3 regions of the Paenibacillus hebaui genome follow, and region 3 is predicted to be linked to each of the others. Evidence: riboswitches for the same ligand, from Rfam matches in the RefSeq annotation. Region 3 holds a riboswitch; each other region holds the start of a gene.

Region 1 (3,262 bases), 3.6 Mb from region 3:
TAGGCATACATTAGCGATACTTCTCCGTCAGCGTGTCCATGCTTAAGCCGTTCGGACTGTGAGCAATCTTGATCTGTGAGATGATGCTTGGACTGCCCGCTTCCACGAGAACCTCGTGCATTTTACGGACAACCTCAAGCAGCTCCTCCAGTTCTCCCTCCATTGTAGTATCGAGTGGGTTAACCTGATATTTTAAGCCAGACTGCTGAATCACTTCGATGGCACGATCGACGTAGGGGTAGGAGTTTTCGCCATTCGGCGTTTTGGGAATGACCTGAATGCTGAGTAATGTACTTGCCATGAGAGATCACGGTTCCTTTCGGGTTAAGTTGCATGAGTTGAACCAGCTTTACACTTAACACTCCGATTGCAGTACCCTCTTCCGATCACTGTTATCCCCGGATTTCTTTAATAAATTTTAATGGAGGAAATTCGGGGATAGCATATGCTTCCGAAGAAGCTTTCTTTCAGAAAGCTTTTAGGTGAGCGCTTCGCTTCTTCAGATGGGTTCTGCACTCTTCGTTTGTGTAAAAAAGTTCAACTTAAACAATTATTATTGAGGTAAAAATTCGTTCGTATACGCTTTGGACACATCAACCTGCTCATCAAGCAGTTTTTTGCTAAACATCCAATTCGTGTAATTCTTCCATACTTCCTGCTTCTGTTCGCCCCAGCGCGGTGCATCATCCTGATATTTCGGACTCAGCCACTTCTGGCTTGCGAGTACAAGGTCCTTATCCAGATCCGGTACGGCCTTGATCAGAATGTTGGCAGCGTCTTCGGGATGTTCAATCGCATATTGATACCCTTTGGAAGTGGCTTTTAAGAACGCTTTAACCAGCTCTGGATCGTTCTGAATCGTCTTTTCATTCGTTACTAACACAGGAGTGTAGTAGTCCAGTGCTTCGGAATAATCTTTCACATACAGCATGTCGATTGGTTCTCCGCGCAGTTCGGCTTCAATGCCAGTCCAGGCGTAGAAGATCCAGGCAAAGTCGATATCACGTTTTACTGCGGTAAAAAAGTCCGCGTCGCCCATATTAATATTTTTCACTTTGGACACATCGGCACCTTCGCCTTCCATAATGGACTGCATCACGGCTTCCTCAACCGGGGAGCCCCAGCCGCCGTAGGTTTTGCCTTCGAAATCTTTGGGTGACTTAATATTCCGATCCGTTGGAGCGGCGAATCCGGACGTATTATGTTGAATGACCGCTGCAATCGAGACAAGTGGAACGCCCTGTGTACGGGCTTGGGTCACACTTTCCTGATAGCTTACGCCAAAGGGTACTTCGTTCGAAGCAACCATGGTATCCGCGCCTCCGGCACCTGGCTGTACAATCTCTACATTTAAACCTTCGGCTTTATAAAAACCTTGAGCTACGGTCGCATACAGGCCGGTATGATTCGTGTTTGGTGTCCAGTCCAGCACCACTTTAATATCCTTGAGGGCTGCGTTGTCACCTCCACTGCTATTTTCAGTGTTGCTGCTGCCGTTCTGTTCCGTGGGTGCTGCTTCCTTGCCACCGCAAGCGGTTATGGCAATCAGTGTCACACATAAGAGTAGTAGTCCTGTCATTTTACGCCATGTCATCTTTGATTCTCTCCTTCATGTTGTCCGGCCAGTGGCACGGGGTACTCCTTGGCTTCATATCCAAGCATCTTGCATAAATCGACAGATTTATACCAGCTATGATCCGGATGACGTCACTTTTTTAGCTCTCGCTAGACAAAAGAACATAAAAAAGCGCCCCGGTAATCCGGGACGCGTGCAGGCGTTAGAGGTGTGGCACTCAGCAAAGAGGCTGCGCCAATTCGATATACTCCGATTCCTACGCTGGCATGATCCAGATCAGGTCTAAGGGTCAGTATCTTGGTGGGATACACTCTCAGCCGGCCAATTCCGACTCCCCTGGGAAACTATGAAGTTACGGGCATTACTAGGTGTTATTATAGGCCAGAGGGCCATGCATGTCCAGTCAGGAACTGGATGGGGCAATGGAGGTATGTGCCGTAAAGAAAAGAGGCCGTTATACGTGAATAACGGCCTTATAACCATTTATCGTGGCGTATCGTATAGGGGGATCTGACTGAGTGCAAAAGCATCGGATTTTGGGTCATAGCCGATCTGTTTTTTCGTTGATTCCAGATTTAATCGTTTGAAACGATTATTCGAGATGCCATGTAGAATGGTGAACGGTTCGAGTTCTTCAGTCGTGATCGCTTTGTACACCAAATCACACAGGTCAGTCGGACTAATATAAGCACTCATATCACGCGCCTCCAGCGGTGGCCCATCCGGTTGAAAATCATCATATGCCCCTATGCGTATTGCAACACTTTGTAAGCTCTCAGTATAAGCAAAGTAGGAAGCGAGTGATTCGCCAAAACATTTGCTAACCCCATACAAATTACGTGGTTGTGTCGGCATGTCGGGATAGATCTGGGCATCGATAGGATACCCTTCAATTGTCTGTGCGCTACTCGCCAGAATGACTCTTCGCACGCCCTGATCCTTGGCGGCACGGAGCACGTTAAATGTACCTTTGATATTGATATCCAGTAGGGATTCATAGAATCCGGCATGCGGGGATGGGTCCCCAGCCAGATGTACAACGATATCCATACCTTCACATGCTTTCCGGCAGGCTTCTGGCTCCGTCACATCAAGTGCGATAATCTCATGGCGTGTATCTTGATACTCATTCAGTCTATCGATATTCAGATCGGTTATACGCAGATGGAATGCTTCTGATAAATAGTGGGACAAGTCTCTTCCGATTTTCCCGGCTGCTCCAGTAATTAAAATATTCATACATCAGCTCCAATTCTGCATGCAGATTCTCTGCCTATAATGCTGGTTTATCTTCATGTTCTTCATTGACGCTGGAAAAATTCAATCCATTCCTTCTCTGGTCCATAAATAAAGAAATAACGATAACCGTTAGGCAGTGTAATCATCTCTCCGTCGATAAACTTGGCTTCGGTTGCCTGGATACGTTCATACTCAGCATCAAGATCATCAACATGGATGGCAAAATGGTGCACCGTTCCTTCGGAAGGCAGCTTGTCGCTATATCCCTGAATCAACTCAATCTCGGTCTCGTCGCTTCCATTGAAGCCGAGAAAAGCGAGCTGAATGACCCCATTTGTATGGGTCACCCGATCTTTCAATTCAAGACCAACAATCTCCGTATAGAAACGGAGCGTGGTCTCCAGATCACGAACGGCAATGCCGACGTGGTCAATGCGCTTTTGAAAA
Region 2 (3,262 bases), 3.1 Mb from region 3:
GCATGGCCTCCTTTGACCAAAGCATACGTCGAGCCCATCTGTACAATCCGTCTTGCGGCTTCTTCCCGTTGACTCAGATTCGTAATGGACATCCCGGTAAGCAGTTCCGCTTCCGGAATATTGGGTGTTGTGATCAGAGCATGCGGCAAAAGCTCCGTAACCAACGCCTGTACAGCTTCCTGCTGGAGCAGCGGGGCACCGCCTTTGGCAACCATAACCGGATCGATAACCAGATTAGACCAGTTGAATTGCTGCCACTTCTCAGCGACCAGCCGTATAATCTCGGTGCTGTAGAGCATGCCTGTCTTCACCGCCGTGGGCTGGAAATCCTCCCCGGTCGAATCCAACTGTTGAGCGATACCCTCGTAAGGGATGGGAAAAACACCCTGTACACCTGTTGTATTTTGGGCAGCAATTGCTGTAATGACGGTCATGCCATACACGCCGAGCTCCTGAAATGTTTTTAGGTCAGCCTGAATTCCGGCCCCGCCTCCATTATCCGAGCCTGCAATCGTTAACGCTTGAGCGATACTCATTGTACACCCCCGCTGATCTGGCGAAGTTGTGCCCGCTGCGCCAAGATGTCAGGTGTCACTTGAGCCAGTTGGTTCAACAATTCAATCTGGAAGCTGCCCGGCCCCTGATGGGCGGTATGCTCTGCCGCAATTTCTGCTGCCACGCCATAGAAAGCAAGTGCTTCAACAACGCTGCTGAGCAAATCGTCCCCCGATTCGGCTATGGCTACAAAAGCACCGATAACCGAGCTGAGCAGGCAGCCTGCACCAGTAACCTGAGTGAGCAGGGCATGTCCATTACTCGTGAGAGATGTGGTTTGTCCATCGGTAATGATATCTTCTCTTCCAGTGATAACCACAACACAGCCGAGTTTCTGCGCTGCTCGCTCCGCAATTCCGATCCGGTCACCCTCGCCGTGACCTGCATCCACACCTTTGATGCTCCAGCGCTCACCGATGACATTGGCGACTTCCGCCACATTGCCTCGCAGTACCGTGAGGCGAAGCTCACGAATGAGCATCTGGACGGTTTCCGTACGATACATGGTTGCGCCAGCTCCGACCGGATCGAGCACAACAGGTACGTTATTTGCATTGGCAGATTGACCCGCGAGTCGGATGGATTGAACCACCCTTTCATCCAGCGTGCCGATGTTCAGGACAACCGCCCCAGATATCTTGGCAACATCAGCAACTTCTTCATATGCGTAAGCCATAAATGGGGACGCACCAAGTGCGAGCAGGCCATTGGCTGTAAAGGGAGCAACGACCAGATTGGTGATGTTGTGTACCAGTGGATTTTGAGTGCGAACACGTTCCAGATAAGACATATAAGTTCCTCCTTTTTTGAAATTCGTATCAGCAGGCATTAGGATTTCGACATCCAGACCTTGATCTGCGAAGGCTCCTTTCTCCTGTGTAACCTAGAGATGGTATGTACTGCATTTGGGTACCAGGAGCATAATGGACCGTTTGTCTCTAACATCTGCAAAAGAAATACAAAAAGACCCACCCATTTCCGGAGAAATGAGTGGGTCTGTAAGTTATATCCGTCGTTGATCTTCTCAACAAAATGAGAAAACCCCGCTTACTTAAAAGGCCGCTCCACTTCCCTCCGCTGGTATGATCCAGATCAGGTTCAAAGGGTCCGAATCGTTCAATTCGTCTCAGCCGTAAGGCTCCCCTAGTGCAAATGTTCAAAATATGCAGTTGTGTATTCAGCATATATCACATGGATGTGAACTGTAAAGAGGGAATCACCGCTTGGGAACCATAACGAGAACTCTCGCATTTGTTAGAAAATTAGAAAGGAAATTTACCTCGGCTCCCTAACCCGATATAATAGTGGTGGCGCATATTGGCCGGATCACAAATGCGGGTGGGACTGTTCTCCCTCCCAAGCAGAATGGGGACCCTGAGTTGAAAACGTTCAAGAAAGTATATATTGAGATCACAAGTATATGTAATCTGGCATGCAGTTTCTGTCCGCAGACCAAACGAGCTAAAAATTTCATTGACCCTGAAGTCTTCAACAATATATTGGATCAGATTAAACCCCATACCAAACATATTTATTTGCACGTCAAAGGTGAACCATTGCTTCATCCCAAAATTGATCTGTTACTGGATTCAGCGCATGAAAAAGGGTTCAAGGTCAATATTACGACCAATGGCACGTTATTGCCCAAGACCCAACATAAATTGCTCGGCAAGCCGGCACTGCGCCAGATGAACTTCTCCTTACACAGCTTTGATGGGCATGAAGGTTCAACAGATCGTGAGGGCTATTTGGGCAACGTATTGTCTTTTGTCCGTGAAGCCGTGAAGCACAATGTCATTATTTCATTCCGACTCTGGAATCTGACACAGGATAACTTTACAAATGCCCAGATGAGCCGAAACCGGGAAACGCTTGAAGTCCTTGAACGGGAGTTCAACCTGGATTTCCGCATTGAGGAAAAGGTGGTACCGGGCAGTGGTGTCAAGATTGCTCCAAATGTGTACCTGAATCAGGATCATGAATTTCAGTGGCCGAGTCTGGATGCCCCCGAAGATGACGGCAAGGGCTTCTGTCACGCGCTTCGCAGTCAGGCGGCAGTGCTTGTGGATGGAACGGTCGTTCCATGCTGTCTTGATGGTGAGGGGGTAATTAACCTGGGCAACGTTCACGAGAAGTCTTTCTCGGAGATTGTGGACGGCGAAAGAGCCAACAATCTGTTCTATGGTTTCTCCAAACGGGAAGCGGTGGAGGAATTATGTCGGAAATGCGGATATCGCCAGCGGTTTGGAGCCTAAGCATCTTACCTCAGTCAGCCTGAAGCGATTCAAGATCACACATTTGGAGACAGATGTAGTGGTCTTTCTTTATTATAGGGAATTAAAGCTAGGGGTACCGCACGTTACAAATTAGCATACCTGAGGTTGATATCAGCATATTGATCCAGGGACATGGGTTGCAAAAATGCCGATATGACAGGGATTTTGCTGTGTCATTATACATCTGACCTAATGATTATTCTTGTTACCTTCCTTATTTGGTAGGATTAGGTTGTGGTTCTCCAGCGTGCACCTTTGGTGAACTTCCAGTACAAGCCCAGGCTTGTACACAACCAAAAAACGAGAGAATAAGGGAGGAAATGAAGTTATGAAAAAAATGTTGACATTGTTGCTGTCCGCTGGTCTGGTTGCTTCCATATTTGGTGCAGTTCCGGCTGCGGCTGCGCCTACGGTTGTAAACTCAACGATTG
Region 3 (3,262 bases):
AGTCCACATTGATGAACATCCTCACCGGGAAATTGTTGAAGGACGAAGGGAAGGTTGAATGGACCCCCAAAGTTCGTTATGGATATCTGGACCAGCATACCAAGCTGACGCCGGGCAAGACGATTCGTGATGTGCTCAAGGATGCATTCCTCCCCTTGCTTGAATTAGAAAAAGAAATGTTGTCCATCACCGATCAAATGGCGGATGCCGATCCGGACAAGCTTGAATTGTTGTTGGAAGAGATGGGTGATATCCAGGAACAATTGGAGCAAGGTGATTTTTATCTGATTGATGTAAAAGTGGAAGAGATGGCTAATGGTCTTGGTTTGTCCGCCATCGGACTTGATCGTGATGTAGCCTCTCTGAGTGGGGGTCAGCGTACAAAGGTTTTGTTGGCAAAGCTTTTGCTGGAGAAACCTACTGCTCTTCTGCTGGATGAGCCGACGAACTATCTGGATGTGGAGCATATAGAGTGGCTGATACGTTACCTGAAGGATTACCCTTATGCGTTCATTCTGATCTCGCATGATACAGAGTTTATGAATGAAGTCGTCAACGTCATTTATCATCTGGAATTTGCTAAATTAACGCGTTATGCAGCGAACTATAACAAATTCCTTGAAATGGCCGATATGAATAAAGCTCAGCATATCGATGCTTATGAGAAACAGCAGGAGTACATCAAGAAGCAGGAAGATTTCATTCAGCGGAACAAAGCGCGTGCTTCCACTTCTGGTCGTGCCAAGAGCCGTGAGAAGCAACTTGGCAAGATTGAACGGATTGATCGTCCAGATGAAGCTGCCAAACCAACATTCAAATTCAAAGATGCCCGGGCGAGCAGTAAAACGGTCTTCGAGGGTATTGATTTTGAAATTGGATATTCACATGCTCTGTTACCCAAGATGACAATGACCATCGAACGCGGTGAGAAAATCGCCATTGTCGGCTGTAACGGTGTAGGTAAATCCACATTGCTCAAGACCATTCTGGGGAAAATACAGCCACTTAGTGGTAAGACTTTCCTAGGGGATTACCTGGAAACAGCCTACTTCGAACAGGAAGTGCGGGCGGGTAATATTACTCCGATAGAAGATGTATGGAATGAGTTCTCCCATCTGACCCAGAATGAAGTTCGGGGTCATCTCGCCCGTTGTGGATTGAAGAATGAACATATTACTCGTCCGCTGAACATGCTTAGTGGTGGAGAACAAGCCAAAGTTCGTTTGTGCAAACTTCTGATGCGTGAAAGTAACTGGATCTTGTTCGATGAGCCAACCAACCATCTGGATGTTACGGCAAAAGCGGAGTTGAAGCGTGCCCTGCAAGAATTCAAAGGTACCGTTCTGCTGGTATCTCATGAACCTGAGTTTTACGAGGGCTGGGTCACCAAAACATGGGATGTTGAGGCTTGGTCCGAGAAATAATAGATTCAACGAACAACTCAACCCACCTTAGGTGATGAGTGAACGATGAAACAAACGAAAATGTACGGTGACAAAAAAAGGGGTCTATGGTAACATAGGCTACAACTTCATATGAACACTAGGGGGGCCGCGCGAGGCGGCTGAGATGGAAGAATGCGATTCTGGACCCTTTGCACCTGATCTGGATCATACCAGCGTAGGGAAGTGGCGCGTTTCAGTTGATGACAGTGTGACAGCAATTCACTTATATTGTGAAGATTGCTTTGCCTGCCTCAGAATGAAGCATGCAGTTTCTATGTTAAAGCTTACAACTATGCATTTCATGGTTGCTATTACATAGAGTACGGCATGGCAGTCATCATTCAAGCTGATTCCTGAATTTAAATTCGCGGCCACTCCCCTATGGGAGTGGCTTTTTTGTCGTTTCGTAGGCGTTTCGTAGTTGTTTCATATCATGCTTATATCATACAAAAGGAGGGTGAAGGAGACGTCATTATCCCACGAACATGTGAAGACAACTTCCTTCGAGCTGCATGCTGTTTCGCAAGGCAGAGGAGACAGGTATTCTTTTCTGAATGCAGCTAAGGAGGTATGGCGATGGGTGGATTATATTCACATCCGGGAAAAACAGCTGACGTTGGAGCAACGGATGAACTGGGCACAAAGCCTGAAGTCGCAAGGGGTTCCGCCTGAACAAATTATCATGAATGGCTCAGAGCGGCTTGCTCCAGATCCGTTGCTCGGCGGTGCGCATTGGGGACAGGCTGCTCTACGAGACTATGATTCTAGTGAGTTAAATCGAGAGGATCGGCTTCGGCTAGGGGTATCGGTTCATTCTCTGGAAGAAGCCAAAGTTGCAGAAGAACGTGGAGCAAATTATCTCTTTTACGGACATGTCTATGCCTCAAATAGTAAACCAAATAGCGAACCAAGAGGACTGGAGGCATTGGCTGAAATATGTTCCAATGTATCGATTCCCGTAATTGGCATTGGCGGGATTGGACCGGAAAATATTGCTGCGATTCGATCTGCTGGTGCCCAAGGCGCTGCTGTGATTTCAACCATTTGGATGAGCCATAACCCGGAACTGGCTGCTGCTTCATTACGACAGGTGATAGCGGATTCAGAAAAGTAAACTGAACTAAGGAGATGAGACGATGAAAGATGCAGCAATAAGTCGTAGCCGGAATCGTTCAGGATATCATCCAGAAGCAGAATCTATAAGTAAAGCAGGAGCAGCTACTCGGAGTAAGCTTTATGCAGAAACCATTATCGTAGGCGGAGGAATTATCGGTTGTGCCATTGCATGTGAGCTTGCTACAAGAGGACGGGATGTACTGCTGGTTGAACGCTCGCGGATTGCCGTGGGGACTTCATGTGCAGCGGCCGGAATGATTGCAGCCGACAGTGAGGAATTCACTCAACCTGTAATGGCGAAGCTTGCCCGACAGAGCAGAGAATTACTTCATGAGCAGAAGGAACGTATCAGCTCACTCAGTGGTGTGGAAATGGGGTTACAGCAGCATGGATTTATTACCCCTTTTCGTTCATACAGTGAAGTCAGCAGTTACAAGAATAATCGATCTTCTATCTTGTCTACAGAGCATATATGGTGGGATCGTTTCTCCGTTCAACAAGAAGCAGCATGGTTAAACAGGAATACTTATGGTGCTTATTACTTGCCTTATGAGAGCGAGGTTCTTCCTGTCCATCTTACGCAAGCTTACGCTAAGTCGGCTCAGGCAATGGGTGCGCGAGTGATGGAAGGTATACAGGATGTCCGCTTGCATACGGATATAAACGGTGTGCAGGGAATAGAGACATCCTTTGGAATAATG

Evidence for each region. A riboswitch is a leader RNA that binds a small molecule or an ion and turns the genes downstream of it on or off. The one in region 3 is predicted to bind thiamine pyrophosphate.
Region 1: it holds a riboswitch for thiamine pyrophosphate, as region 3 does, so the genes downstream of both, ACR32F_RS02140 (ABC transporter substrate-binding protein) here and ACR32F_RS18075 (thiamine phosphate synthase) in region 3, are expected to answer to the same signal.
Region 2: it holds a riboswitch for thiamine pyrophosphate, as region 3 does, so the genes downstream of both, thiM (hydroxyethylthiazole kinase) here and ACR32F_RS18075 (thiamine phosphate synthase) in region 3, are expected to answer to the same signal.

Annotation. Positions count from the first base shown of each region.
Region 1 covers NZ_CP196836.1:461,721-464,982, forward strand. Annotated here, with positions in the region: gene ACR32F_RS02130 (ABC transporter permease) at 1-11, opposite strand, end outside; gene ACR32F_RS02135 (MTH1187 family thiamine-binding protein) at 11-301, opposite strand; gene ACR32F_RS02140 (ABC transporter substrate-binding protein) at 554-1,594, opposite strand; TPP riboswitch at 1,812-1,924, opposite strand; gene ACR32F_RS02145 (NAD-dependent epimerase/dehydratase family protein) at 2,060-2,815, opposite strand; gene ACR32F_RS02150 (VOC family protein) at 2,878-3,262, opposite strand, start outside.
Region 2 covers NZ_CP196836.1:954,231-957,492, forward strand. Annotated here, with positions in the region: gene thiD (bifunctional hydroxymethylpyrimidine kinase/phosphomethylpyrimidine kinase) at 1-536, opposite strand, end outside; gene thiM (hydroxyethylthiazole kinase) at 533-1,345, opposite strand; TPP riboswitch at 1,608-1,710, opposite strand; gene ACR32F_RS04250 (radical SAM/SPASM domain-containing protein) at 1,935-2,810, shown strand; gene ACR32F_RS04255 (pectate lyase) at 3,160-3,262, shown strand, end outside.
Region 3 covers NZ_CP196836.1:4,093,683-4,096,944, reverse strand. Annotated here, with positions in the region: gene ACR32F_RS18080 (ABC-F family ATP-binding cassette domain-containing protein) at 1-1,424, shown strand, start outside; TPP riboswitch at 1,535-1,644, shown strand; gene ACR32F_RS18075 (thiamine phosphate synthase) at 1,903-2,559, shown strand; gene thiO (glycine oxidase ThiO) at 2,582-3,262, shown strand, end outside.